One region of the Arthrobacter ramosus genome, then DNA from elsewhere that is predicted to be linked to it. Evidence: riboswitches for the same ligand, from Rfam matches in the RefSeq annotation. Region 1 holds a riboswitch; each other region holds the start of a gene.
What was found. Region 1 has a riboswitch for cyclic di-AMP ahead of ABD742_RS18245 (M23 family metallopeptidase). Riboswitches for the same ligand answer to the same signal wherever they lie in the genome.
Positions count from the first base shown of each region.

Region 1 (9,719 bases):
AGGACGCGTAGTGCGGCAGGTCTTGCAGGGCGTGGACATCCGAGGCCAAGGTCCTTCCGATGGCGTCCTTCAGCGCAACCGGTGCGGCGGGAATGGGCGTGGCACTATCGAAGGCAAGTTGGCGCGCCTCGGCCCACAAGTGGTCGGCATGCGGGACATGCTCGGGGGCTTCCGTCATCCGGCGTCGGTTCCGGGGTTCGTGTAGTCCTTCGCGAGCGTGCGTGCCAGGCCCATCGCGGCATCCATCGACGCAGCTTCAGTCGCTTGTCCCGAACCCGCAGCGAGTCCGGCCGCGAAGCCCGCAATGAAGGTGGTCAAGGGAGCCGCCGGCCGGACCACTGAATGGGCTGCAACGCCCGCCAAGGAAAGGATCTCGTTGATGTCGATCTCGACGTCTTCCAGCTCATATGCTTGCAGCAGGCTCCTGCACCATTCCTCAAGCGTTTCTTCCTGGCTCTTCACGATCCGCCTCCACTGTCCGGTACAGCTGTTGTCACGGCAGGTCGCCGTCCACTCCAAGCGCCGCGGCATCGTCCCAGGTATCCACGTCATCGGTGGACCCGGCGGGGACAGGCACGGCCAGCAGATCAAGCCTAGCAAGCAGCCGGAAAACCGCGGCGTTGGCCAGGCCGCCCTGTTCTGCCGCAGCCTGCACCTCCCGTTGCAGAGCGGATACCCGGTAGATCCCGAGCAGCGGCTGCTTCCGGCCATCGGCGGATACGGACATGGCCCCTTCCGCTTCTTCGTGGCCGGCAAGTACCCGGAGCAGGACCGGAACCGCGGCGGCGGCCAGGGGCATATCGCAGGCCAGGACGAGGACCCAGGGCGCGTGCTTAGTGGACGGGCTCACCTCTTCTTGCCCTTCGCCGCCTTGCGCTTCTAGCGCGGCGAGTCCGGCGGCGATCGCGGCAGCCGGTCCGGCGAAGGGCGGGTCCTCCCGCGCGGTCAATGTGCCGTCCGGCAAAGTGCCGGGATCCGGCCCGACGACGACGACCCTCCCGGCCCCGCACACGGCCGCCACGGCACGCTCAAGGAGGGTGGCGCCGTCGTACCTTAACTGGGCTTTGGGCACGCCGCCGAGGCGGGAGGACTTGCCACCCGCCAGTATCACCGCATCAAAGTCCACTCGCCCAGATTACCCGGGAAGCAGGCTCAATTCCGGTTCAGGCCGCCGATTCAGGCAGGAGGAAGGGATCCCATGCAGGCGCAGGTTTCTCAAGCTCCTTGATCTGCCAGATAGTCCCGGTGGGCGCCGCCGGCGTGAACCTCAGTTTCCAGCCCATCTCGGCTGGAGTGTGGTCACTCTTGGCGTTGTTGCAGCGCAAGCACGCTGCCACCAGGTTTTCCCAGGAATCCGCGCCGCCCCTGGATTTGGGGTGGACGTGGTCAATGGTGTGGGCTGCTTTCCCGCAATAGGCGCAGCGGTGACCGTCACGGCGCAAGACGCCGCGGCGTGTAACCGCCGTGATGGTGTTGTACCTCGGCCGGATGTAGCGATTGAGCAGAATCACGGAGGGACGTCCGAGAATCTCCTGCGGCCCGACGACAGGCTCGTCGCCTTCGGCCACTACGCTCGCTTTTCCGGTGAGCACAAGGACCAGCGCCCGGCGGAAGGTTACTACCGCCAGCGGTTCATATCCAGCATTCAGAACGAGTGTGCGCATGCACGTACCTCTTCACGGCCGCACCCGTCAGGGGCGCGAGGGCCGGCTGCCCTCTGCATGTACGGGCTGTGGATCGACAACCTAAGAGTAAACACTCGGAGGCCAGATCAACGAATCCTTGCCGGAGTTCCAGGGCAGTGTCGGTCAAAGTTCACGTGCCGGACACATAGCGCATGCTGGTTAAAACAGAACATCCCCGCGGGCGGACCAGCGGGGATGTTCCAGTGAAGCTATGTAGCCGGAGCTATTTAGCCACCAACGCGGATGAAGACCGGGCCGGAGCCGACGTTGACGCTGTAAAGGGCGGTGGTGCCACCGTTCCAGCCGCCGTGGACCGCCATGCCGTTGCCGACGTAAACGGCGATGTGGGCCATGCCCATGCCACCGTTCTGGTAGTAGACCAAGTCTCCCGGCTGCGCTTCAGCAGCGCTGACCGTACGGCCAAGAGAGAGGTAGTCTGCCGGCCAGCCGTGGAAGTTGATCCCAACAGCGGCCAGGGAGTTCGAAGCCAGGGCGGTGCAGTCCTGGGCAACGCCAAGCTGTGCGTAAGCTGCGGCAGCAATTGCTGCGCCCTTGCCGCTGGCAACCTTCGTTGCAGGTGAAACAGCAGCGGTGACAGAGAGCGTCGAGGAGCCGGTAGCGGCACCCGTTGCAGCCTGCGTAGCCGGAGCAGCTTCCTGCGTGGCAACCGGAGCTGCGACAACCGGAGCAGCTTCGGTGGAGACCGCCGGGCGCTCGTACTTGATGGCGACGGAGGAGTCGGCCGAAATGCTGGCTTGGGCGATGGACTGGACTTCCAGGGCGGAGGTCGAAGTGGACTCGCGAGGGACGTTGGTTTCTGCAGCGTTGGCTGCGATACCGCTAGTGAGCACCAGACCGGAAGCAGCTGCGATAACAGCTGCCTGACGGCCTACGCCACCGGCGTTGCTGCCGACAGTCTTAGCGATAACGGCAAGCGAGTTGGTCTTGGTGACCGCGGCACGGTGGCGCGCAACAGTAGAGCGTGAAGACACGTTAAGAGGCCTCTCCCTATGCCCGCGAGGTAAGCTGTCGGATTCGGATGGGAGTCATCCGGCCACACTTCTCCCTCTCGGAAGTTGTGCGACTTAACCCCAAGGCCATCGGTGAAGATGACCAAAAGTGGGTCCCCCGCCTCTGCCAGACGATGTTTTGCGAACGGAACCTCGAGCAGTGGCAGAGCTAGGCAATCCACTCGAGTGCATCAACTCTCTAAAAGTTGATGCGTCTTAGACGGTACATGAGTTTTGGCTCAATGTCACATTCAGGTCACGGAGCGTGACAAGCATGCGAGAGGCTTCCATCGGATTGGCTACAGCCAGCCCAGGGGGTCAACGACGTCGCCGTTGACCATGACTTCAAAATGGAGGTGGCAGCCGGTAGAGGCGCCGGTGGTGCCGCTCAATGCGATGACATCGCCGCGGCTGACCGTCTGGCCCACCTGGACGTTGAACGAAGACAAATGGTTGTACGTGGTTTCCAGGCCGTTGCCGTGGTCCACCACAATGCGGTTTCCGCCGCCATACGGATGCCAGCCAGCGAAAGTGACCTTGCCGGCGGCGGCAGCATGGACCTGGGTGCCGCACTGGGCCACGAAGTCCTGGCCCCGGTGGAACTCCCCCAAGCCGCCCGTGATGGGATTCACACGATAGCCGAAAGGCGAGGCCGTGGTCAGTGTGTCCAGCGGCGCCCCCAGGGTGCCTTTGGAGGACGACGTCTTGATGGTGCCGACGGACTGCGCGCTCAAGAGCTGCTTGAGTTTGCTGTCCGGATCCGCCGTGGTGGAAACCGCAGCACGGCTGAAGTCGATCGTGGCGCTTGCCGCGGCCGGAATCTCAGGCTGGGTGCCCACCGCCGAGGCGGCCTGGCTCGATTCGGCCGTGGCCGTCATGGCGCTTGTGCCCGGCATGGCGACCGTCAGGATGAGGCCCGTCGCGGCAAGGGCCACTCCGGCCTTCTGTCCCGCCCCGCTCGCCGCAGCGAACTCGGCTATCTGCCGCAAAGGACCCTTGCGGCGGCGAAGTTCGCGATGGGGATCGCGGGGCCGATCGTGCTCGACGGCGCTTGCGCTCCGCAGCTCAGCAGTAGGACCGGACGCGCGCCTGCGGCCCCTGGTGTTCTGCGTAGTCAAGGTTTTCCTCTCTGGCAAGCCTGCGAAGTTAGCTGTCGGATTCGGGCCAGAGAGATCGTGGACCCGGTCCGCGTGAAGGGCGCGAAGCGCAGAGCTACCGAAGGGGCCCTGCGCTGTTTGCACTTCCGCTGCGGACTTCACCCCAAGGCCGTCTTTCGACAGCCGATGGTGGTTCCTCCGCTTCTGCCAGTGAATGGACTAATCCACCTGATCCGCTGGCAGAACTCGGCTTCGGATCAGGTAACGCTTTGGTATCGGCGCCAGTAATAAACTATAGGGGATTAAGCCCCCGCGGTAATAATTTCGTTATCTTTGCTGGCCGCCTCGCCAGGCCGGCTAGGCGACCGTGACAAACACGTGCGAGGCTACCTCAGGCGGCAGCTCCAGCGCGCCGTCGATATTGGGCACGCGAACGGAGATGTACTCCCCCACACGTTCCAGGGAAACCCTGGCTCCGGGGCGGATTCCGCCCTCGTCCAGCTGCACCAGAAGTTCCGGTTCCACCTGGATCGGTTCAGCCAGGCGGCTGACGGTGACCCGGTTTTCAGGTGAGTATTCGTTCATCGCGTCGAGAAGGTTGACCACGCCATCCGTAAAGGCGTGGGAGGCGACTCCACCCAGCGCTTCGAGTCCGGGAATGGGGTTGCCATACGGCGATTCCGTGGGGTGGTCCAGCAGCTCATAGAGCCGCCGTTCCACGCGCTCACTCATGACATGCTCCCAGCGGCACGCTTCATCGTGGACGTAAGCCCAGTCCAGTCCAATGACATCTGCCAGGAGCCGTTCGGCGAGCCTGTGCTTGCGCATGACCTCGGTGGCGCGTTTCCGGCCCGTTTCAGTCAGCTCAAGGTGCCGGTCATCGGACACAATCACCAGGCCGTCGCGCTCCATCCGTCCGATCGTCTGGGAAACGGTGGGGCCGGAGTGCCGCAAGCGCTCGGCGATGCGTGCGCGAAGAGCCACGATGTTCTCTTCTTCAAGCTCCAAAATGGTCCGAAGATACATCTCAGTGGTATCGATCAGATCCGTCATCCAGCTCAGCTCCTCGAGCGCAGTATCTTGCGTATTTTCCACCGTACCGCAGCCGCCTCAGTGGTCGAACAGGTGGCCGAACCGCCGGCGGTCCCGGTCCGGGCGCCAGCTCCAAGCTTAGCTTATTTGGAATTACTCCGGATAATTCCGGCGCCCCCGTCCAGCGCCCGGTCCAGCGTCCCGTCCACTGTCCCGTCCAGAGCCGGCGGAACAAATGCTTTCCACGTGGCGGACTATGACACCGTCGGTTCTGCCCCCGCCTCCGGCGTCAGGCAGAATTGGGGAGTCGAAGGGGCAGCTTGCCACCTGCCACGACCCATCTAGGCCGCTACTTCACCATTGGAGCATCCCGTGAGCGACAACAGCATCACTATCCCCGCCGATTTGCTGCCCAAGGACGGCCGCTTCGGCGCCGGGCCCTCCAAGGTCCGCCCGGAGCAGATCGAGGCCCTGTCCGCCGCCTCGACAACGATCCTCGGTACCTCCCACCGCCAGGCACCCGTCAAGAACCTGGTGGGTTCCGTCCGCGAGGGACTTAGCCAGTTCTTCCGTGCGCCCGAGGGCTACGAGGTGATTCTCGGCGTCGGAGGCTCCACCGCGTTCTGGGATGTCGCCAGCTTCGGCCTGGTCGAAAAGAAGGCCCAGCATCTCTCCTTCGGTGAGTTCGGTTCCAAGTTCGCTTCGGCAACCAACAAGGCACCTTTCCTTGAAGCTTCGTCCATCATCAAGTCCGAGCCAGGCACCCGACCGGTTTCCCAGGCCGAGGCAGGCGTGGACGTGTACGCGTGGCCGCAGAACGAAACCTCGACGGGTGTGGCCGCTCCGGTCAAGCGCGTCCAGGGCAGCGACGACGGCGCCTTGGTTCTGGTGGACGCGACGTCCGCAGCCGGCGGCCTGGATGTTGATGTTGCCGAGGCCGACGTCTACTACTTCGCGCCGCAAAAGAACTTTGCCTCCGACGGCGGCCTGTGGCTCGGCCTCTTCTCCCCCGCCGCCCTGGAGCGCGCCGCCCGCATCAAGGCAAGCGGCCGCTGGATCCCCGATTTCCTCGACCTGCAGACGGCTATCGACAACTCGAAGCTCAACCAGACCTACAACACGCCGTCCCTGTCCACCTTGGTGACATTGGATGCCCAGGTCCAGTGGCTCAACAAGAGCGGTGGCCTGGACTTCGCGTCCGGACGCACCGCGGACTCCGCAAGCCGCATCTACAACTGGGCCGAGGCCTCCGAGTACGCCACGCCGTTCGTCGCGAAGGCCGAGGACCGCTCCAATGTCATCGCCACGATCGATTTCGATGATTCGATCGACGCCGCGGCCATCGCCAAGGTCCTGCGCGCCAACGGGATCGTGGACACCGAGCCGTACCGCAAGTTGGGCCGCAACCAGCTGCGCATCGCTACCTTCGTTGCCATCGAGCCGGACGACGTCTCTGCATTGCTCGCCAGCATCGACTTCGTGGTGGGCGAACTGAAGAAGTAAGGGCCTGCTGCGTTCCCGCGGTCAGGACTGGTCGGCGTCGTCCGGGTGGGGATCCCGGGCGGCGCTGGCCCCTTTAACAGTGCTGCCCCTTTTAAAGGCCATTGGCTGGACCCGCGCCCTGGGACTCAATGCGGAAGAACCGCATGCCGCGGGCGCTGCTGTCGAAACGGAGGCGCAGCTGGCGCGCGCGGATGATCCACACGATGCCGACGACGGCGGTGCTGCCGCCCGCGACGGCGGCCACGCCCACAGCCCATCGGGGTCCGGCCACGTTGGATACCCATCCGACGAACGGTGCACCGATGGGCGTTCCACCCATGAAGATGGCCATGTAGAGTGCCATGACCCTGCCGCGCATGACAGGTTCCGTGGTGGACTGCACGTAGCCGTTGGCGCTCGTGATCATGGTCAGGGCAAACAGTCCGCAGGGAATCAGGGCCAAGGCAAACATGGCGTAATTCGGCGCCAGGGCAGCCAGTCCGCTCGCGATTCCGAACCCGCCCGCCGCGGCGAAGATGAGCCGCATCCGCGGCCGGCCGCGCCGGGCTGCAAGCAACGCTCCTGCGACGGAACCGATCGCCATGACTGAGTTGAGGAGCCCGAATGCTCCCGCGTCCATGCCGAACTCCGTGCCGACCATGGCCGCGATGAAGAGGACGAAGTTCAGGCCGAACGTGCCCATGATGAAAATCGCAACGAGGACAACCACGATGTCCGGGCGATTGCGGACATAGCGAAGCCCTTCGCGGATGCGGCCCTTGCCCGCGGCGGCCCGGGGTTGGACGCGCAAAGAGGAAAGGGGAATGGCCCGGATCGCGCCAAGCATTGCGAGGAAGGTCAGGGTATTGATCATGAATACCCAGCCCGGCCCCACTGCCACCGTCAACACGCCGGCCACGGCGGGACCGATCATGCGGGCAACGTTGAAGGATGCGCTGTTCAATGCAACGGCGTTGGAAAGATAGTCGTCCTTGACCAGCTCCGACACGAACGTCTGGCGAACCGGGGCGTCAAGTGCCGAGACGACACCAAGCAAGAGCGCGAACACGTAGACATGCCACAACTGCGCTGCACCGCTCAGAACCAGGAGTCCCAAGCCAGTGCTCAGGACCGCCATGGCCGATTGGGTCATGACCAGGAGGCTGCGCCGGCTGTAGCGGTCGGCAAGCAGTCCGGCCCACGGGGCCAGGAAAAGCTGCGGACCCAGTTGGAGGGCCAAGGTCACGCCCATCGCGCCGGCATCGTGGTTGCTCAGATGGGCGAAGACCAGCCAGTCCTGGGCCGTCCGTTGCATCCACGTGCCGACGTTGGAAATGAGGGCACCAATGAACCAAATGCGGTAGTTAAGGACACCCAGCGATTTGAAGGTGGACATCAGTTGCCACCTTCAGGGAATTCACTCGCCGGGTCCGTCAAGGGCTAGTCAGCCTCGATGTCGTCGGCGTCGTCGTTCTCTTGTTCGTCACCGGAGGCGGCGACGTCCTCACCGGAGGGGCCGCCGTCGTCGTCCTCGTCAACGGGGACGCCAGCCTCCTCCGCCAACTCTTCAGCCTCGGCAGCCTCGTCCTCCGGACGGACGCGCTTTGCCCAAGGCACCCATTCAGGCGCGAGGATGGAGTCCTCCGACGGCAGCAGGCCAAGCTCGCTGACCGTGACCACTTTGGAGCGCGAGTTGCGGGTCACGACGGCGTACCACTGCCAACCACCGTAGCCGGCCAGCCGCGATTCGAACAGGTGCGTGACCACGCGTTCGCCTTCGGAGCGCGCGGCAATATGCGGTCCGATTTCACCCGGTTTGGCAATCGTCTCCACCGCATTGCGGGCGACGTCGACAGCGGCCGCCAGGAAAGCGTCGGGCTTGCCGACGCGCCACACAGGAAGGCCGGTGCGGGGTTTCGCCGTTGCCGGCTTCCGCTCAGCACCGGGACCAGCCGTTGCCGGAGCGGCACCAGTGCCGTTTTCTTCAGGACGGGCTTCAGCGGATTCCGATGTCATGGCAGGTTTAGGCTTCCAGCTCGTCGGCAACCTTGCGCAGGGCGGCGGCGATGGCCTTGCCCTTGGCGCCTTCAGGGTACTTACCGGCGGACAACGTGCCAGAGAGGTTGTCCAGGACAGAGACGAGGTCCTGGACTACCGGAGCGAGCTCGCGGGCGTTCATGCGCTTGGCTTTGGCGATGGACGGCAACTTGTCCAGCACGCGGAGGCCAAGCGCCTGGGCGCCCCGGCGACCGTCGGCGACGCCGAACTCAACCCGGGTGCCCGCCTTGAGATCCGCTACGCCTTCGGGCAGTGCGGATTTGGGCAGAAACACTTCCTGGCCGTCCTCTGCTGCGAGGAATCCGAAGCCTTTTTCCTTGTCATACCACTTGACCTTGCCGGTGGGCACGTAATCAACCTTCTTCGTTCTTACTTGCGAGACACAGCCGGCGCGCCACCGCATCCGCAGGATACTGCGGGAATAGGGGTAACTGCCTGGACCGTGTTGGTCTATTGCTTCAAGGTTATCCTGCCCGGCCACGGATTCGCGCTTTGAGACCCCGCAGGCAGGTCCCGCCGTCTTTTGTCCGCAACCGGACTGCATCCTGGCCTGGAACAGGGGATGCGGCCCGGGACTGTTAGCGTTGCTTCCATGATTCCCCACGACTTCCGCCGCCCGCTCACGATCGTTGCCGCAGTCGTCGCAGTCCTTTCCCTCGCGGCCGTAGCCGCCGTCATGGCCGTCGCTTTCGCCAACGGCGTGGCACCGGTCTGGGTCACCTCCACCGCTCTCTACGGGCTTCCGCTCGCCTTCATTTTGATGGCCGCGTTGGTGGTTGACTCTGTGTGGGCACGGCGTCGTCAATGAGCAGCCGGAAAGCCCGACGGCGGACCCGGCTGGCTGTAACGTTGAACTGATGTCCCTTATTCGCGCGCTCAGCAAGGAACTGGAAGCGCGCAGCGATGATTCGCTGCGGGCCCTGTTTGCCGCGCGGCCGGACCTCATCTCCCCTGTGGTCCCGGACTTCGCTGCACTCGCGGCGCGGGCAAGTGCCCGGGTCAGCGTGCAGCGCGCCCTGGAACGGCTCAACAAACCGGAGATGCAGGTACTGGAGACACTCCACCTGTGCACCAACACGGACACTGGCCACAGCGTCTCCGCGGCGGGACTGAAGAAGTGCATCAATGGCGCCACCCTTGCCGCTCTCGAGCCGATCCTGAACAAGCTCCAGGAACTGGCCCTCATCCACCGGGCCGATCCGCCGGCCACGGTGCACAATCCAGGCCGTCAGCGTTTCTACTTGCCGGTGGGCAGCCTCAAGGACGTCATCGGCATCTACCCGGCCGGTTTGGGCCGCAGCTACACCGAGTTGGTGCGGCTGCAACCGGCCTTCGCCCAGCGGGTGGTGCATCTT
Region 1 covers NZ_BAAAWN010000001.1:3,962,580-3,972,298, forward strand. Annotated here, with positions in the region: gene ABD742_RS18220 (molybdopterin molybdotransferase MoeA) at 1-178, opposite strand, end outside; gene ABD742_RS18225 (DUF6457 domain-containing protein) at 175-462, opposite strand; gene mobA (molybdenum cofactor guanylyltransferase) at 494-1,126, opposite strand; gene ABD742_RS18235 (HNH endonuclease) at 1,164-1,664, opposite strand; gene ABD742_RS18240 (NlpC/P60 family protein) at 1,913-2,677, opposite strand; cyclic di-AMP (ydaO/yuaA leader) riboswitch at 2,683-2,849, opposite strand; gene ABD742_RS18245 (M23 family metallopeptidase) at 2,995-3,813, opposite strand; cyclic di-AMP (ydaO/yuaA leader) riboswitch at 3,816-4,023, opposite strand; gene ABD742_RS18250 (iron-dependent transcriptional repressor DtxR) at 4,150-4,845, opposite strand; gene serC (phosphoserine transaminase) at 5,197-6,327, shown strand; gene ABD742_RS18260 (MFS transporter) at 6,419-7,702, opposite strand; gene ABD742_RS18265 (DUF3027 domain-containing protein) at 7,747-8,322, opposite strand; gene ABD742_RS18270 (cold-shock protein) at 8,330-8,713, opposite strand; gene ABD742_RS18275 (hypothetical protein) at 8,957-9,172, shown strand; gene ABD742_RS18280 (helicase-associated domain-containing protein) at 9,222-9,719, shown strand, end outside.

Region 2 (9,719 bases), 290 kb from region 1:
GTTCCCGCCAAAGCCGCCGCCCTGGGCGCCCGGCTGCCGGAGAGCTTGCGGGGGAGTGTTCTGGGCCGCGTTGTTCTGGCCTGTGTTCTGGCTTGCGCCGTTTTGTCCGAAGCCGCCCTGTCCGAAGCCGCCCCGGCCGCCGAAGCCGCCGAACGTGGTCGTCGGACCGGCGCTGGGGATTGCGCCGCTATGCGTCACGGAGGCGGTTGAGATGGAGTACGCCAGTGGGCCGGCGAGGGAGGCCGCGAGGGCGAGCACCGCCGTCGTGCGCTGAAGAATGCGGGAGGTGAAGCGTCCCGAGAGCAGCAACCCGGCCGCGGCTGCCAGCGCACTCAGCAGCACCGCCCAACGCAGCCCCGGACCATAGGCGGTGGTGCTGCCCAGGAGGTCGAAGGCCACGAATCCCGCTGCCGCCACTGCTACGGCGAGCATGACCGCGGCGACGAGCTGCGCGCGGTGCTGCCACAAAAGCGCGACGCCCAAGCCCGCGAGCCCGGCGATCCCCGGGGCCAGGGCTACTGCGTAGTAGGGATGGATGATGCCCGCCATGAAGCTGAACACCAACCCGGTGACAAGCACCCACGCGCCCCACACGATCACCGAGGCACGGACGCCATCCGTGCGCGGGGCACGGCGCCCCAGCCACAGGAGTCCCGTTCCGAGGACCAGCACGGAGGGGAGCAGCCACGCGATCTGGCCGCCGAACTCGCTGTTGAACATCCGGAACAGCCCGGGAACTCCCCAGCCGTTGCCGCCCCCGACGCTGCCGGTCTCCTGGCCACTGAGCCTGCCCAGGCCGTTGTAACCGAGCGTCAGTTCGAGGATCGAGTTGTTCTGGGAGCCGCCGATGTACGGCCGCATGTTCGCCGGAATGAGTTCGACGACGGCGAGCCACCAGCCGGCCGAGACCACCATGGCTGCCCCCGCCGCAAGCAGATGAAGGAGACGACGCCCCACTCCACCCGGCGCGGCAACCACGTACGCCACGGCAAATCCAGGAACCACCAGCAGGACCTGGAGTTGCTTGGTGAGGAAGCCGAAGCCCAGAAACACGCCGGCCAGCAGGAGCCAGCGCAGCTTGTTGTCCTGGATGGACCGCAGCGTGGCGTAGCCGGCGGCCGTCATGAGCAGCACCAGCAGGGCGTCCGGGTTGTTGAACCGGAACATGAGGGTGGCTACCGGGGTGATGGCCATGACGACGGCGGCCAGCAGCCCGGCCCGGTGGGCGAGCCGTGGATTGCCGGTGGCGGGGGCCGCGGCCCGTCGGACGGCGAGATAAAGCAGCCATGCCGTGGCAACGCCCATGAGTGCCTCGGGAACCAGGATGCTCCAGGAGCTCAGCCCGAAGATCCGCACCGAGAGGCCCATGATCCAGAGCGACGCAGGCGGCTTGTCCACCGTGATGGAGTTGGCGGCGTCGGAGGATCCGAAGAACCACGCGGCCCAATTCTGCGAACCGGCCTGGGCCGCTGCGGAATAGAACGGGTTGGCCCATCCGGAAGCGCCGAGGTTCCAGAGATACAGGACCGCCGTTGCGAGGAGCACAATGCCGAGCTCCACGCGGTGCCGCAGCGTATGCGGGCCATGGTTGGGGCGGGACTTTCGGGACTGTCGCGACTTTCCGGTCAGGCCGGGCCGGCCGCCCCCTCCCTGGGGAGCGGCCACTTCCGGCGGCTCCACCAACCGCGACGGCGGAACCGGCTGCCCTCGCTTGGAACCGGTATCTGTGAAATGCGAAGTGGTCATCGGGATCTACTTTGTCAGCTTGTAGACGGTGGAGCTGCCCACCGTCTGGGCTTGGAAGTTGGCCTGTACCCAGGAGGCTACCTCGGAATTGCCGCCTTGGCCTCCGAATCCGCCGCCGCCACCCATGCCGCCTCCTGCGATGTAGTAGCCGATCTGTCCCTTGGCCACCATGTCCTGGAACTGTGCCAGCGTGGGGTAGGGATCGCCGCCGTTCCAGCCACCGAGTGCGATCACGTTGGTGTGGGTGGCGAGCTCAAGGCTTGCGGCCTGGGTGGCGCCGGAGACGATCGCCGACCACTTCGTGGTGGTGGACGTCAGCAGAGCGGTCAGTCCGGCGTCGGCCGTCCCCTCGGAACCGGGTCCTCCCGCGGCCTGGCCCGCGCCACCAGCGGCGCCAAACCCTCCAGCGCGGTTTCCGAAGCCGCCCATGGCGGAACCGCTGGGTCCCGACGTCGGGATGGAACCGGAGTGCGCGGTAGCCGCCGTCGCGAGCGTCCACGCCGCGGTTCCGAGGCCGCCGGCCAGAAGGGAAACGACGACGACGGCCGCGGCCGCTGCGTTCCGGAACCGGCCAGCCGGCCGCAGTGAGTCGAGGCGAAGCAGGATTGCCGCGGCCGCCACCACACCCAGGACGACGATCACGATGCGCAACCAAGGAAGCCATGAGGCGTCGCGGCCCAGGAGAACCGCGGACCAGGCCGAACTACCGAGGATTACCACGGCCAGGACGATCCTGGCCGGCCAATACCCGCGGCCACGCCACAGCTCAACGCTGCCAATGCCCACCAAGGCTGCGATTGCCGGTGCGAGGGCTACCGCGTAGTAGGGGTGGACGATGCCGCTCATGAAGCTGAAGACTCCCGCCGTGACCAGAATCCACCCGCCCCACAGGATAAGCGCGGCACGGGTACGGGAGGCCCGCGCTTCCCGGCGGGTGAACCATAGGCCGGCTGCCAGCAGAATCAGTGCAGCAGGGAGAAGCCAGGAGACCTCACCACCAAAGCTCGTGCCGAACATGCGGGTAATCCCGGCTGCTCCACCGAATCCGCTGTTGCCGCCACCGCCGCCGAAGGCGCCGAGGCCGCCTCCGCCAGGGGCCCCGCCTCCGCCGGGTGTCCCTTCGCCCGAGCCGGTGATGCGGGACAGCCCGTTGTAGCCAAACGTCAGCTCAAGGAAGCTGTTGGTTTGCGAACCTGCCATGTAAGGACGTGCCGAAGCCGGGGTCAGCTGGAACAGAGCAACATAACTGCCGGCCACTACTGCGATGCCAGTCAACGCGCCGAACAGGTGCACCAGCCTCCGCCGCAACGGGGTGGGGGCGGCCCAGAGATACGCGAGTCCCAGTCCTGGAACAATCAGGAATCCCTGCAGCATTTTGCTCAGGAACGCGAGGCCCACCACGGCGCCCGCTGCGGCGAGCCACTTCCAGCCTGCGCGTTCGATGGCACGGGTAGTGAAGTAGGCCGCGAGCACCAAGCACAGAGTCAGCATGGCGTCGGGATTGTTGAAGCGGAACATGAGCGCCGCCACCGGGGTCAGTGCCAAAGCGCCACCGGCCAACAAGCCAGCGCCTGGTCCGAAGACCCGCTTGACCGTCAGATAAAGGAAACCGACGGCGGCGACGCCCATCAGCGCCTCGGGAACCAGCATGCTCAGGGGCGAGAAGCCGAAGATCCGGCCCGCCAAAGCAGGGATCCACAAAGAAGCCGGGGGCTTGTCGACGGTGATGGCGTTGCCGGCGTCGAGCGAACCGAACAGAAACGCCGTCCAGTCCTTCGTGCCGGCCTGGATGGCCGCGGCGTAGAAGGAGTTTCCATAACCGGTGGCCGCAAGGTTCCAGAGATACAGGAAGGCGGTGGCTACGAGGAGCCCGGCGGCGGACGGCCGCACCCAGCGGGGCTGCCGGCCAAAGGCATATCGCTTCCAACGGGGCGTGGCATCCGGGGTTGACGGGCCTGCCGAGTGACGGCCCTGCGGTCCGTCCGCAGTCCCGAGGGCGGCGGGAACCTCGGCGCCGGCACTTCCGGCGGCGGGTCCCGTGCTTGCGGGAGTAATCGTGGAGGTCATGATGCTGCCGTTTCTGTGCGCGTTTTGGCTTGTGTCGTGGGTGCAGTCGCCTTCGCTGCAGGCTGCCGGAAGACCCAAAGGCGGAACAACAGGAAGCGGACTGCGGTGGCGGCGAGGTTCGCCGCAACTACGGTGAGGAGCTCGCCCCAGCGGTCCGGCGTCGTCGTACTGTGCACCAAGGCGAGTGCCCCTGAAGTGAGCGCGAGGCCGATCCCGAAGACGATCAATCCCTCGAAGTGGTGCCGAACGGGATTGCCGCCCTGGATGCCGAAGGTGAAGCGCCGGTTGGCGCCGGTGTTGGCGATGGCCGTGATGAGCAGCGCCAGGAAGTTGGCCAGCTGCGGGTCCATGAAGCCGCGGCAGAACAGGAAGATGAGCACATAGGCGAGGGTGGACGCGGCGCCGATCGCGGCGAACCGGACCAGCTGCCCGAAAAGGCTGCTGCGCGGGTTCTGCTCGGCGGTGCGGGACGACGCCGGGAGCGGCCCGCGTGCAAGTGCTGCGCGCAGTTCCGGAATGGGGATGCGGCCCGAGACGAGATCCCGGGTGAGCCGGACCATGCCGCGGATGTCGGCCAGGGCAGTGCGCACCACGTCGACGCTGGAATTGGGATCGTCGATCCAGTCAACGGGAACTTCGTGGACCCGGAGGCCGCAGCGTTCGGCGAGGACCAGGAGCTCAGTGTCGAAGAACCACGAGTTGTCCATGGTGTGCGGGAGGATCTGCTGTGCGACATCTGCCCGGATCGCTTTGAAGCCGCACTGGGCATCGCTGAAGCGGGCGCCCATGAACGAGTGCAGCATCAGGTTGTAGCTGCGCGAAATGAACTCGCGCTTGGGGCCGCGGACAACCCGCGAGTTGCGGGTCAGCCGTGTGCCAATGGCGAGGTCCGAATGGCCGGAGATCAGCGGCGCCAAAAGGGGCGCCAGTGCGGCGAGGTCCGTGGAAAGATCCACGTCCATGTAAGCCAGAACCGGCGCCGGCGATGCGAGCCACACCTTGCGCAGGGCGTTGCCGCGTCCCTTCTCCTCAAGATGGACAACCGCGAGCTCAGGCAGTTCCCTGGCCACGCGCTCCGCGATTTTCAAGGTGCTGTCCGTGCTTGCGTTGTCGGCCACGGTAATGCGGAAGCCATGCGGGAAGGATTCGCGCAAATGGCCGTGAAGCCTGCGCAGGCACTCTTCGAGGTCGCGTTCCTCGTTGAAGACGGGGATGGTGACATCGAGGACGGGGACGGCGGTGTGGGTGTCGACGGGGGCGCGCCGCGCTGTGCTGGGTTGAAGGGGGGTGTTGGGTGGGATGGGAAGGCCCGGCGGCACCACCGCGGGGTCCTTCAGGGTTCCGGAGGTGGATTCGATGAGAGTCATGTATTCAGAGTGCCGTTGCAGAATATGAAGGCTTTAGGCGGAACCTGTGACGTGGCTGTGGATGTATGGCCGGTGTGGCGAATCACATGCCTGGCCAAAATACGTCGAGGTCCGCCCCTGGAGGGACGGACCTCGACGTACTTGTGCGTGGCTCTTGGTCTAGTACCAGTTGTGCGCCAGGTGGAAGGACCACGCCGCGGACGGCGATCCGTAGCGTTCCTTGATGTAGTTCAGGCCCCAGCGGATCTGCGTCTGGTAGTTGGTCTGCCAGTCGGCGCCTTCTGATGCCATTTTTTCGCCCGGCAGCGATTGCCCAATGCCGTAAGCGCCACTGGAGGCGTTGGTGGCAGTGGTGCGCCAATCCGATTCCTTGTTCCACAAGGTGAGCAGGGCGGACATCTCGCCCTGACCCCAACCGTAGGATGGAAGGATGCTTGCGGCATAAGCCTGTGCGCCGGAGGGATCATCGACGGCGACAGGTGCGGCCGGGGCTGCTGGAGCGGGCGGTGCCGCGGGCGCGGCCGGTGCGGCGGCCTGCGGTGCGACGGCGGCCTGCGGTGCGACGGCGGCCGGAGCGGGGGCAGGTGCCTGGCTCGGCGTCGGCGCGGCGCTCGGCTTGGGGCTTGCGCTTGCGCTCGCCGACGGCGTGGCGGCGGCCGATGGCGTGGCTGAGTTATCCGCCGCGCGGGATTCGGACGTGCGGCTCATGTCCTGGGCATTGATGGCTTGTCCGGCGGCCTGGGTGGCGGCACCTGCACCGAGGAACACGGCAACGACGCCGGCAACAACTGCCATGCGCTGGCCGGTGCCGAGATTCGAGGCGGCTCGCCTCAACGTGGAACGTGACTTGTTTCTCCGGGCAGGTTCGCCGCGGTGGCGCGCAACAGGGCGCGACTGATTCCTGGAATCAGACATGGTGATTGCCTCTCGACGCCTGCGGAGTTAGCTGTCGGATTCGGATGAGGTCATCCGGCCGTGGCCACTGGGAATCGTGGCGGTACGGCTTCACCCCTAGGGCTGGCTCAACATGAGCGCTTGCCCGGAGACCTGGGTCCCCCGTCTCTGCCTGGATTTTTGGGCACCGGGGAGTGGCAGAGCTCGGCGCCTACCCGGCGGTGGCCGGAATGATCCCGCGCACCCATTCGACGGTACAGGAGGATTTTACTTAAGTCACATTTAGGTAACGGAGATCACGACGTCGGTGCGTCGACTTGCGCCCGCCGCGCACCGGCGTCGCGCCCTCCTGGGCGGCCGTTCAGGCCGTGGCGGTCCTGAGCGCCGGAAGCCGCACCGCAAATTCCGTCCGGCCGGGCCGCGACGCCACTTCGACGGTGCCTCCATGCGCCTGGACAATGGATTCCACAATCGACAAGCCGAGCCCGGAGGTGCCCTCGGAACCGGAGCGGGCGGCGTCGGCACGGGCAAAGCGGGAGAAGATCCTGCCCTGGAATTCCGGCGGGATGCCCGGCCCGTTGTCAGTCACTGTCACCACGGCGCTGCCATCGGCGGAACGCATGACGCCCGTGACCACGGTGGTTCCCGCCTCCGTGTGTTTGCGGGCGTTGGAGAGCAGATTCGCCAAAACCTGGTGGAGTTGAGTGGTGTCGCCGCGGACCGTGAGGGGCTCGTCCGGGAGCTTGAGCTGCCAGATGTGCCCTGGGGCCATGACCTTCTCGTCGCTGACGGTCTCGATCACCAACTGCGTGAGGTCCACATCGGTGAACTCGGGGGCCTTCCCTTCGTCCAGCCGGGCCAACAGAAGGAGGTCCTCAACGAGGGTGGTCATGCGTTCGGACTGGCTCTGCACCCGTCCCAGCGACTTGCGCCCGTCCTCGGTGAACGTCTCGGTCATGCGCAAGAGCTCGGTGTAGCCGCGGATGGCGGTCAGCGGAGTGCGCAGTTCGTGCGAGGCATCGGCGACGAACTGGCGCACCTTCGTTTCGCTTTGCTGGCGGGCTTCGAGGGCGCTCGAGACGTTGTCCAGCATCAGGTTCAAAGCATGGCCGACACTTCCCACTTCCGTGCTCGGGTGGGCCGCCGACGCCGGAACGCGCACCGCGAGTGCCACCTCACCGGCGTCGAGCGGAAGTTTCGATACCTTCGTGGCGACGTCGGAGAGTTGCTCCAGGGGGCGCATGGTGCGGCGGATCAGCACGGTTCCGGCCAGTCCGATCAGGACCAGTCCGCCCAAGGACACCAGCACCATGGTCCACACGAGCGAGGCCTCGGTGTCCTCTTTCGAGGCGAGTGGCAGCCCCGTGATGACAACATCGCCGTAAGGAGTTTCGGTGGCCACCAGCCGGTAGCCGCCATTGGACAGGGTGCGATCAACCGGGCGGCCATCGGGCGGGAGCGCGGACAGGATTCGAGCGTCGCTGGGCGACAACGGCGCACGGGTGGCATCGGAGGACAAGAATCCAGCATCGCTGCTCACCTGACCTGCGAGAATACGCGCATTCAGCGTGCCGATGCTCTGGCCCCGGGGGTCCAAGGGGTCCGGACGGCCGCCCGGGTTGCCTTGCGGCGGGCGGCCATGGGAGGCCTGCATCAATTGCTGGTCGAGCTGCTTCGTGAGGAACACGTCCATGGAGGCGTAGCTGACCACCCCGACGGCACCGCAGATGGCCACGAGGAGCGCCATGGAGAGAAGGATCAAGCGCGTGCGCAAGTGCCAGGTTGAAGGATTGAACCAACGATGGTCGGTCTGGCGGGGGATACCCGAGAGTGCGGACATTCGACGCCCCGGCTATTCGGCAGGCTTGATGACGTAGCCTGCTCCGCGCACGGTGTGGATCATGGGCGGGTGGTTGGCCTCGATCTTCTTACGCAGGTATGAGATGTAAAGCTCCACGATGTTTGCTTGCCCGCCGAAATCGTAGTCCCACACGCGGTCGAGGATCTGAGCCTTGCTGACCACGCGTTTGGGATTTTCCATGAGGTAGCGCAAGAGCTCGAACTGGGTCGCCGTGAGCGGGATGTCTTCGCCGCCACGGGTAACTTCACGCGTGTCCACGTTCAGGGTCAGGTCGCCTACAACCAGCTCGGCAGTGTCCATCGCGGCCACTCCCGAGCGCTGGACCAGGCGGTGCAGGCGTAGCAGGACTTCCTCCATGCTGAAGGGCTTGGTGACATAATCGTCGCCGCCGGCGGCCAACCCGACGATGCGGTCCTGCACGTCATCCTTGGCGGTGAGGAAGAGCGCGGGCACCTCAGGCGCAAAGGTGCGGATCCTGCCGAGCAGCTCAACGCCGTCGAACCCTGGAAGCATGACATCCAGCACCAGGACATCCGGACGGAAGTCCTTGGCGAGCTTTACCGCAGCGGGACCGTCGCCGGCCACCGCCACCGACCAACCCGCCATGCGCAGGCCCATGCTCATGAGCTCGGCGAGGCTGGGTTCGTCGTCCACCACGAGGGCACGGATGGGGGAACCGTCCGGGTGGCTGAGCTGCGGAAGGTTGTTGGTCATGGAGTGCGAGGATGCCATGGGACAACTCTCCAATCTGCCGGTTTGCCAGTGCTTTGCCGTTGCTGTGAGCACCCTGTGAGTCCCAGCCTAGCCACCTGTCCGGAGGTTGTGCCGGTTCGGGGAGGAACGGCGTCGGATTCTGCTGGATCATTCCTCAGTCCGGAGGGGCAATCCGCGTGGTTACGGGCCCCGGCACAAGCTCGCCGCGAATGATCCAGCAGAATCCGACACAACACTGCGGCAGGTCACAGGCAAGCCTGCAGTTCGACACAGCCAATGCACAGCAAAGCGGCTGACGCTGTTTGGGACAAGAACAATCACGACCAAACAGTCTCGATTTCGATGGAGAACACCATGGATCAGCAAAACAACCCCTCCGTACCTGGTTCCGAGCCGGAGAATGGGCACCCGCAGCCGGTGATCCGCCCCCTTGATGATTCCGGCCAGCCTGCCCCCGGGCAGCCTGCCGCCGGGTGGGGTGCTCCGCAGCCGCCGGTGAACCAGCAGCCTGCCGCCGGGTGGGGTGCTCCGCAGCCGCCGGTGAACCAGCAGCCTGCCGCCGGGTGGGGTGCTCCGCAGCCGCCGGTGAACCAGCAGCCTGCCGCCGGGTGGGGTGCTCCGCAGCAATACAACTCCGGACAGCCCCAACCTTCGTTTTTCAAGAATTGGAGCCTGAAGAAGGGGCTCATTGTTGGCGGCGTCGCGGTCGTGGTCGCTGCGGCGGCAGGAGCCGGTGCCTACGCCGCCGGAAACGGGACCGCTGCGGCGGATACCACCAATGCGCAGGGACCGGGTGCCGGGCAGAACGGCCAGGGCGGATTCGGTGGCCCAGGCGGCACGAACGCAGGTCCGGGCGGGCTCGGGGTGGGCATGGGTGGCCTGAACGCTGCCGTCCACTCGGAATATGTGGTCCTCCAGAACGGCAGCTACGTCACCATGGCAGGCCAGCTGGGTACGGTCACTGACATCTCGGCGAGCTCCATGACCGTCAAGAGCGATGACGGATTCACGCGAAGCTATGCCCTCGGAACGGACGTCGTGGTAGCGGAAGGCGTCCGGCAACGCGGAAG
Region 2 covers NZ_BAAAWN010000001.1:4,252,566-4,262,284, reverse strand. Annotated here, with positions in the region: gene ABD742_RS19575 (ArnT family glycosyltransferase) at 1-1,746, opposite strand, end outside; gene ABD742_RS19570 (ArnT family glycosyltransferase) at 1,753-3,813, opposite strand; gene ABD742_RS19565 (bifunctional glycosyltransferase family 2/GtrA family protein) at 3,810-5,180, opposite strand; gene ABD742_RS19560 (aggregation-promoting factor C-terminal-like domain-containing protein) at 5,340-6,095, opposite strand; cyclic di-AMP (ydaO/yuaA leader) riboswitch at 6,098-6,271, opposite strand; gene ABD742_RS19555 (sensor histidine kinase) at 6,436-7,914, opposite strand; gene ABD742_RS19550 (response regulator transcription factor) at 7,927-8,667, opposite strand; gene ABD742_RS19545 (hypothetical protein) at 9,004-9,719, shown strand, end outside.
Region 2: it holds a riboswitch for cyclic di-AMP, as region 1 does, so the genes downstream of both, ABD742_RS19560 (aggregation-promoting factor C-terminal-like domain-containing protein) here and ABD742_RS18245 (M23 family metallopeptidase) in region 1, are expected to answer to the same signal.

Region 3 (9,719 bases), 1.2 Mb from region 1:
TTGGTGAGAAGATCGCCGACGGCGGTGCCGCCTCCGCTTTGCCGCTCCCCGTGGATCCGGCCGGGCCGGTCGAGGTACTCAGGCTGATTGAGCAGGCCAGGGCGCTCGCCTGAAAGTTTTTTTTGGATCGGCGTAACCTCGCCGGGACCGCCAGCGATGTAAGGGGAGTGTGGACAACGTCCGCACTGATCATCCGGTAGCGACAAAGCCGCTGCCGGAGTAGTCCCAAAACGTTTGTCGGAGGGTTTCATGTCCTTGTTCACTGTCCTTGCCACCAGCAAAATCGCCGCCGGCGTCCTTGCCGCCGGAGCTGTAGCGGTTGGCGGAACCGGCGTCGCGGCCTTCAACGGAGCGCTTCCCAACGATCTGCAGAAGAGCGCCCACGAGCTGCTCGGAGCCCCGGCTCCGGTCGCTTCCAAAGCGGCCGAGTCTGCACAGTCCAAGACGGCTGAGGCGTCCCAGACGGCCACGTCCAAGGCGACTGACGCCGCTGCCGACGCTAAGTCCAAGGCCACGGACGCCATCGACGACGCAAAGTCCAAGGCCGCAGCAGCGGCCGCGTCCGCCAAGGCCACCTCACCGGAGGCGTTCGGCCTCTGCACCGCTCTCCTCAACGGCGGCCTGAAGGCTGACGCCAAGGTGCCCGGCTACTCCTCACTGGTTGTTGCCGCTGGCGGCGAGGCCAACGTCAACGCGCACTGCGCAACTGTAGTGACCGAAGGCAAGGCTGCCGGCTTGAAGGCTGACGGATCCGCTTCCGCCAAGGCTGACGCCGATGGAACCGCCGCACTGCCTGCTACGCCTGCCGTACCGGCTGTTCCCGCAGTGCCGTCCGCACCGGCCGTCCCTGCTGTACCGGCTGTCCCGTCCCACGTGCCGACCGCACCTGTGCACGTGCCGTCCGATTCAGTTAGCCCGTAACACTGCGGCTACGCTTGAACGGCGGGGCTCCTTGGCTAAATGACAAGGAGCCCCGCGACGCAACAGACTGCAGCAGTGGTCATTTCCCAGGCCAGGGACGATGACCGCGCTGCGTGGGATGGAGGGGTCGCGGGTGCTTGACCCTTTGGCTGATGAATATTTGCAGGCGGACGACGAAGATCCCGCTCTGCTCTTCACGGCTGCCTACAACGAGTTTTCCGGACCGGTGTTTGGATACCTACGCGCCCGCGGCGTAGACGATCCGGAAGCAGTTACCCAGGACGTGTTCCTGGCTCTCTATCCCAAACTGGATTCCCTCCGGGGAGGTCTCCAGGGGGCGAAGACTCTGCTGTTCTCCATAGCGCACGCGCGAATGGTGGATCACTATCGAAAGCGGGAACGCACTCCTGATTCCGCGCCCTACGAATCCGATCTGGATTCCCGGCGCGCGCCTTCGGCCGAGGACCAGGCATTCGGGCATGGGGAAGGCCTGGGCGTAACCGAGCTGTTGGCCGACCTTAATCCCGACTACCGGGAGGTCCTGGCACTACGGGTCGTGGCGGACCTGTCGTTGGAAGAAACAGCGGCCATCATGGGCAAGTCCCAAGGAGCCGTGAAGCAGTTGCAGCGCAGGGCATTGAGTGCACTGAGAGAACGTGCACTACTAAGGAATGGCACATCATGAGCGAAAAATCCGCATCCTTCGGCGAGCAAGGCATTGACCGCCTGCTTGCTGATGCCGGGCTCGACGAAGCGTACGAGATCCGGGCCGAGTTGCTGGAACTGCGCGCCCTTGCGAGCACCCGACCCCAGCCCTCGGCGGCTGTGCAAGCCTTGATGGCACCGGCCCGAGTCGCGATTGCGCCTGTTGAGACTGTTGCGCCTGTTGAGGCTGTTACCGTTGTTACCGCTGTTGATGAACTGGCCGCTCGTCGCCGCAAAAAGGGCCGCTTGACCTTCGCCGCTGTTGCCGTTGCCGCCTCCCTTGCCGCCGGTGCTACCGCTGCGGCCGCGTCCGACGGCGGTATTCCAGGAACGATTGAACACTTGGGTGCCGTGGTGGGATCGGTCGTCTCCCAGCTCACCCCTGGATCGGGCGGCAACGCTCCGCGACAGCAGGGAACACGCCCGGAGCCGGTTCCGATGCCCACCCGGGAAACAAGCGTTCCCGCATCGCCCTCTCCGGAGTCCTCCAGCCCTGAGGCCAAAAACAACGCGCATCCAGCGCCGCACGCCACTCCCGGCACTACCGGGTCCGAGTCGGATCCGCGTAAGGGACTGCAAGACATCGCCAAGGGCCGCCCGGGACCTATCACGATCCCGACGCCGGTGGTCCCAACGCCAACCCTCCCCTTGCCCCAGCCCGTTCCTTCGGAGATCCTCCCGGGAAACCCGGTCAAACCGTAACCGGCGTCGTGTTCGCCTGAGTTGCTCAGGCGGCTTGTAGTTCGGTGACGCGGGCGTACCTCAGTGCTTTGGCGTGGTTTCGTAGCTTGCGTCGGCGTCTGGAATGCGGGGCGGTATCGGGTGGGTCTGTGCCTTGTATCCCGACTCCGGGTAGGGGCGGGGCTGTGGATCGGTAGGTATGTCCGGTGGGGGTGCGGATTTCGAGGACGTGCCGTGTCCCTGGGCTGGTTCTTGCTCTCCAGCCGGTGAGTTCTTTGGTGTGGTTGCAGGATTCGCACAGGCCCGCCCCGTTGTCCAGGCTCGTTGTGGCGCCGTCGTGCCACGGGACGACATGGTCGAAATGCCTGATCGGTGCATCGCAGTAGGGGGTCCGGCAGGTGTCGTCGCGGGCCTGGATGAATCGCCGCATGCCTGCTGGGAATAACCGCGTCCTCGAATCGGCGGCGACAAGGTCCCCGGATCCGGGGGCGGTGAAGAGACGCCGGAGCCAGACCTTGAGTTCTTGACCGCCCTCAAGGTAGCCGGTGAGCAGTGTCCTGGCCCAGCCCGCCGGCACGATCCCGTAGCCGGGCAGGCGTGCCGGCTCGGCCTCGCCCTGGAACAGGGTCCGGTCGGTCATGACGAGCTGGACCTCCACCCCGCTGATCCCGCCTGGGGTGCCGGTGATGCGTTCGACCAGGGCGTCTGCCATGATCTGCCCCCGGCTCCGGGTCTCTCCGGAGGAGCGGAGGGTGTCGGCGTGCCGGGACAGGGCCGCGTGCACGGCCACCCCCTGGGCGACGGGAAGCAGGGCGGTCAGGTAGGTCATGGTGTCCGGGGCCGGGCGCAGGCTGACGTGCCGTTCGGTCGCGGCGTGGCCGGCGCGCTGGGTGACGGAGCGCGGGTCCCGCCGGTAGGCCGCGGTCCTAGCCGCGGCGATGATGGCCCGGTCGCCGGCGCCGTCGAAGGTCCCCGTGTCCGCGGCGAGTTCCTCGTCCACGGCGCAGCGGTCTTCGGCGCTCAGGCAGGCGGTTTCCTTCACCAACAGGGTCGCGCGCCATTCGTTCAGCCGTCCGGCGTCCAGGGCGGCCAGGGTGTGCGGCATTTCGGTCACGAGGGCTTTGGCGAGGCCGTGGAGCCGGGCTCCGCGGGCGGGGGACTCCCGCCGGGCCAGGGCCACCTGCGCCGCGACCCCGCGTCCCTGCTCCTCGGCCGGTACACCGGCCGCCGCCTCGGCGCTGCGCTGGGCGGCATCGAACGCGACGGCAATCCTCGCCTGCAAACCCGCGGCCGCGGACTTCAAATCCTCCAGGGCACGCAACTGGCTTATCAGTTCGGTGCCCCCGCCCGGTTCGGTGCTGCCGGCGTATGGCCGGAACGAGGCAACGGCATCGATCAGATCCCGCACCCAGGCGTCTGACACAGGAGCATCCGGACCCGCGCCGCCCGACAGCGCGCCCGCTCCGATCAGCTGTGTTCCCCGAATCCCGGCCATAAACCAAGCATTTCAGGGACCTACGACATTATTAGGCCGAAAAGACCCGTCCAATCGAAAGAACTTAGAAAAAAATTGAAGAACTACATAAGACAGGCCATCGATAGTGAACTGCACCCCTCGCTGTCTCCACCAAAACCCCGACGGCGGGGTGCCGCTTCCCATGGAAGCCGCACCCCGCCGTCGGGCTCGTTAAACCGCGCTCGCTAGAGGCGGAGAGAAACTAGGCCGAAACCAGGTTGTGCCAGTCGGCGACGAGGGGCAGGTTGTGCGCCTCGGAGACCGAGCGGTGCGTGACCTTGCCTGCGGCGATGTTGAGGCCGGCTGCCAGGGCGGGGTCGCGGTCGAATGCGGCCTTCACGCCCAGGTTGGCCAGTGACACCGCGTAGCGCAGGGTGACGTTGGTCAGAGCGTAGGTGGAGGTGTTCGGAACGGCGCCCGGCATGTTGGCGACGCAGTAGAAGATCGTGTTGTGGACCTTGTACGTGGGTTCCTGGTGCGTGGTGGGGTGCGTGTCCTCGAAGCAGCCGCCCTGGTCCACCGCAATGTCCACCAGCACGGAGCCAGGCTTCATGCGGGAGACGAGCTCGTTGGTGACGAGCTTGGGGGCCTTTGCGCCCGGGATCAGCACAGAACCGATGACGAGGTCGGCGTCGACTACGGACTTCTCGATCTCGTACGCGTTGGACGCGACGGTCTTCAGGCGGCCCTGGTAGAGGGCATCCAGTTCGCGGAGACGGTTGATGTTGATGTCCATGATGGTGACATCCGCGCCCAGGCCCAGGGCCATGGCGGCGGCGTTGGTACCGGCAACACCGGCGCCGAGGACAACGACCTTGGCCGGGCGGACACCCGGGACGCCGCCCAGCAGCACGCCCTTGCCACCGGCCGGAGCCATGAGGGAGGAAGCGCCGACGACGACCGACAGGCGGCCGGCGACCTCGGACATGGGTGCCAAGAGGGGCAGGGTGCGGCCGTCCTGGACGGTTTCGTAGGCGATGGCCGTGACGCCGGAGTTGATGAGTTCCTGGGTCAGCTCGGGCTCGGCGGCCAAGTGCAGGTAGGTGAAGAGGATCAGGCCCTTGCGGAAGCGGTGGTACTCGGCCTTGATGGGTTCCTTGACCTTCATGACCATGTCAGCGCGTGCCCAGACATCGTCGGCTTCGGCCACGATCTCCGCGCCGGCAACGGCGTATTCCTCGTCCGTGATACCGGAGCCCAGGCCTGCGCCCCGTTCCACCAGCACGGTGTGGCCGTGGGTGCGGAACTCGTTAACGCCCGCGGCCGTGATGGCAACGCGGAATTCGTTGTTCTTGATCTCTTTGGGGACACCGATGATCATTTTGGGCTCCATGTTCGAAAGGCTTCAACGGCCTTTTTCTCTGCGGGGGACTGTGATTCCAGAATAAATCCGCTGTGAGCCAGACGACAGGAAAGGCGATTGCCGCCGTCGCTGGCTTCCCCGGAATTCCGGGGTTTTTGCCGCTCAAGACTCGACATTTGTCGATATTGAGAGCGTCAGGTGTCGCCTGATGTTCGTGGGGCAAAGTAGTGTTTTCTCCATGCAGCAAGACGTGGAGAAGATCGTCGAGGACGTAGCACTCAAGTTGGGCCGCGGCCTCTCCCTGGAAGACCTCGACGGCGTGCTGCTGGCCTACAGTTCCAACCAGTCCCACGCCGACCGTGTGCGAGTGAATTTCCTCCTGAGCAAACGGGTCCCGGTGGACGTCAGCGCGTGGCAGCTCTCCCACGGGATTGCCACCGCCGTGCGTCCCGTCGTCGTGCCCGCCAATGAGGAACTCGGGATGGTGGGGCGCGTCTGCGTCCCGCTGCTGGTGCGCGGATTCCGCGTCGGGTACCTGTGGGTCCAGCAAGACCTTGACGAGCAGACCGCGACGGCGATACTCGCCGAGTTGCCGGGCGTCCGGGACGAGTTGGACCTCCTCGCAGCGTTGTTGCTCGATTCCAATACGGCCGAGTCGGAGTTCCGGCGCCGCCGTGAGCAGGAATTCCTGGCTGCATGCCAGGGCGAGTCCAATGCTGTGGCAACTGTGGCGGGATGGAAGGAGATTCAAGGCCGGGGACCGTGGCAGCTGGTTACAGTGCTCGACGCGGAGGACAGTGGCGGCGTCTCCGATCCGATCGCGGCGACCCTGACGCACCGTTCCGCCGCGCTGCAGGCAACTATCGGGGTCGATTCCGTGCTTTTCAGCGCCGGCACCGAGACGCACTCGGTCCTGTTGTTCCGCGAAACCGGCGGGCGGGCGGAGCACGCCCAAGTCTTGGTCCACTATCAGCTGGAACTCGCCAAGCGCGCCGGACGGAAGGTGGACCGCGTCATTCTCGGCATCAGCGAGCCGTTTTCAGTCATCCGGCAGCTGAGCCGGGCGTACCGGCAATCGAAGCTCGCGGCCCAGGCTGCCGCCGTCGATCCTCCACTCGGAGAGCTCGTGGACAGCCGCTCGGCCGGGATTTACCAATTGTTCGAACGGCTACAGGCGCCCGGTGGCTGGGACGATTCGGGCTCGGCACATTTCCAGGAGATCGAGGATGCGGACCGCAACGGCGAGCTGCTGCCCGTGCTCGAACTGCTCTACGACAGCGACGGCTCCGTGCAGGACGTGGCTGCGAAGCTCCACCTGCATCGGAGCAGCATTTACAACCGGCTGGCCAGGGTCCGCCAGCTTATCGGTGCTGATCCGCTGAATGGCGCGACCCGACTCGAACTCCACGCAACGCTCAAAGCGCGCCGCTGGGCGGGCCGTCCGCGGATTTGAAGCCGCTGGTACCGGAAGCCGCGCTGGCTTACTTGTTGAACTGCCGCAACTGAAGGCTGCAGCGCCAGCGGTCGGGGCGGTGCTGAATCATCTGTGTCCGGGTGTGTCGGCAGCACCGTCCGTGCCACTCGACGGCAGACTTTCGATGCTGTCCCATCCTCACTGCAGGGCCTTGGTTGCTGCGTCCAAAACCGACCCAAGATCCACGCCCGGTTGGGTGGGCTGTGGCGTGGGACTAGGACTGGCCGGGGTCCGCGGCTTCCAAGAACCTGTGGGCGCGGGGGAGGGCGTGCCGGTCTGGGGCGGAGTCGGGGTAGGGGTGGTTGGCCCCGTCGGACCCGGGGTGGGAGCCGGGGTGGGGGTCGTTGGCCCGGTCGGAACCGGATTGGAAGGAACAGGCACCGGGGTAAGGCTTGGGGGCAGTGCTGACGGGACGGCAGGAACCTGGACGGAGATCGACGGTGCCGAGACACTCGACGGTTCGACAGCGGCGGGTCCTTGCGGCGAATGTTGCGCCGGGCCCGCGGAGGTCTGGCCGGACTTGGCGCTTGGGGTAGCTGCCGAAGGTGATGCAGCAGCGCTGGGGGAAGTACTTGCCACCGCGGAAGGAGCGCCGGATTGCGTGGAGTCTTGGTTGTCCGCGCTCGCAGCGTCCTGGGCGCGGGATTCCTGGCCGAAGAAGGGCAACTCAAGGGCTTGGCCCAGGGAACCGGCGGTCAACAAGATGCCTAGGGCACCTGCAACCACTGCCATTCGATTGCTCATCGTCCGGATGCTGGCGGCCTTCTTGAGGACGGCGTGTGGTTCACGGCTGAAGGACGAACCGGTGAACGATGCCGGACCGACGGCGGCACGGGGTGCCGCCGGGAGTGCCGTTGTGGCTGCCTTCTCAGGTTTGGCTTGCTCAGCTGTCGCAGCAGGCACCGTCGGAATGGCGGCGGTCGCTGGTTCTGTTGGTTCAGCAGCTACCGTCGCAGCAGGCACCGTCGGAATGGCGGCGGTTTCGCTGGCTTGGGAAGCCCGCTTCCGTTCGGCTGCGCGGGCGGCCGCGCGAGTGGTGGGCGCCGCCGTCGTCCGGGTTGCCGCGGGGGTGGGTTCCGCTGTCGAACTCAAAGGTTCAGTAGCCGGTGCCGCGATGAACGGTTCGCTGTCTTTGGCCCGACGACGTCCGGTTGGTTTGGTGCTCTCGCCCGCCACTTCGGCACGGCGAGGCTGATCCATGATTGGGGACATGGTGATTGCCTCTCAACGCCTTCGAGGTTAGCTGTCGGGTTCGGACGAGGCCGTCCGGCCGCGCGTGGCGGCTTCACCCCGAGGGCCTGTGGAGAAGTAGGCCCGGAGACTCTGGGTCCCCCGTCTCTGCCGCGGGTCTGGCGGATTCCGGGTTGCGGCAGAGCTCGGCGTCAACCCGGAAGCGGCCCATTTGGGGATTGGGTCGCCCCTCGACGCTACAACAGCCGGCATGCAAAGTCACATTTGAATAACGGGCGGGGTAACCGGTTTTGCCAAGAACTTCCGCGAGCCTAGTCCCGCGGACCTTCAGTCTGCCCGGCGATGAGTCCTGCGACGTGTTCGGCGTCGCGGCCGACCCCGCCCACGAGGCCCGAGGTCAGCCCGTATTGGAAGGGCATGCCCACGAAGAACAGCCCTGGCAGTTGTTCAACGGCGCCCCGGCAAGTGAGCGGCCAGCCGTCCTCATCCGCGGGAAGTCCTCGGATCCAGCCAAAGTCCGGTTGGTAACCGGTAGCCCAGATCACCGTGGACACGGGGATCGCGTGGCCTTCGTCGGTCAGGGGTTGGCCCTTGCGGGTGCCCGTCAGCCGTGGCAGGCGGGTGACTCCCGCGGCGTCGAGCTCTCGGGTGGAGGCCCGGATCAGCGGCGCGCCGTGCTTCGTGAACCCGACCGCGACTTTGCGGCCGATAGGGGTGGATCTGTTCAATACCTTGTGGATGAAGAGCCACCAAAGCCCGCCGGCGTATCGCGTTACGGGGCTTGGAATGTGGAAGGGAGGGGTTCCGGCAATGTAGGTGCGGTGGGTAGGTGCGAGCTCCAGGGCGATTTCGACGCCGGAGGTGCCGGAGCCGACCACCAGGACATCTCCGGGTGGAACCGAGTCCGGGTTGGTGTATTCCGCTCCGTGGAGTTGGTGGATGCCGGGATCCAGATCCTCGGCGAACGCCGGGATCCTTGGCTGCGCGTTCGGGCCCGTGGCAACAACAACGTTCTTGGCCAGGATCGACCCGGAGCCTGACTGCACTCGGAACCGGCCGTCCTCCCGCTCGATGCCGGTGACGTGGGCACCATGGCGTACCGGGAGTTCCCAGTTCCTGGCGTACTCCTCAAGGTATTCGGCCATGGCGTCTTTTCCGGGAAAGCTGCCTCGGGCGGCGGGAAATGGCATGCCGGGCAGGGAATCGTGCTGCGCCGGGGTGAAGAGCCGCAAGGAATCCCATCGGTTCCGCCACACGTCGCCGACGCGGGCCTGCGAGTCCAGGATGAGGAAGTCTTGCCGGTGTTTCTTCAGGTGGAATCCGGTGGCGAGCCCTGCCTGCCCGGCGCCCACAACCACGGTGTTCACTGGCTCATTGCTGTCCATCGCGAAGCCTCCTGAGGTGTTCGAGGTCATTAGAATAGCATTCCAGTCACTAGAATGCTATTCTTTTTTCGTGGAAATCCGGCACAATGACAGGCGGGTAGCTCAAGCTGTCGCAACCAAGGCTGCAGTTGTGGAAGCCGCTCGGCAGCTGTTTCTGAGCAGGGGATACGTGGCCACCACCATCGGGGCCGTTGCCGAGCAAGCAGGCGTGGCTATCCAGACCATCTACAACTCCGTGGGCAACAAGGCCGCGCTGCTCTCGGCCGTGGTTGACGCGACGGCCGCGGGTCCGGATGCCCCCCGCACCGTCCCGGAGACTATGCGCGAGCGGACTGCCGCAGCCGCCGACGCGGGGGCGGTTCTAGCGTTGTTGGCCGACTGGTTCGCCGAGGTGCATCCGAGAAGCAGCCAATTATTCAGCGTCATGAGGCAGGCCTCCGCCGTCGACGCTGAAGCGGCAAAAGTGGAGCGGGACCGGGCCGAAACCCGGCTGCGGAACTATGCGGAAGCTGCGGCTGCGCTCAGGCGGCGCGGGGCACTGAC
Region 3 covers NZ_BAAAWN010000001.1:5,135,122-5,144,840, forward strand. Annotated here, with positions in the region: gene ABD742_RS23680 (Gfo/Idh/MocA family protein) at 1-113, shown strand, start outside; gene ABD742_RS23685 (hypothetical protein) at 250-921, shown strand; gene ABD742_RS23690 (RNA polymerase sigma factor) at 1,055-1,606, shown strand; gene ABD742_RS23695 (hypothetical protein) at 1,603-2,328, shown strand; gene ABD742_RS23700 (HNH endonuclease) at 2,354-3,802, opposite strand; gene ald (alanine dehydrogenase) at 4,026-5,144, opposite strand; gene ABD742_RS23710 (PucR family transcriptional regulator) at 5,365-6,579, shown strand; gene ABD742_RS23715 (hypothetical protein) at 6,739-7,812, opposite strand; cyclic di-AMP (ydaO/yuaA leader) riboswitch at 7,815-7,965, opposite strand; gene ABD742_RS23720 (flavin-containing monooxygenase) at 8,103-9,206, opposite strand; gene ABD742_RS23725 (TetR/AcrR family transcriptional regulator) at 9,307-9,719, shown strand, end outside.
Region 3: it holds a riboswitch for cyclic di-AMP, as region 1 does, so the genes downstream of both, ABD742_RS23715 (hypothetical protein) here and ABD742_RS18245 (M23 family metallopeptidase) in region 1, are expected to answer to the same signal.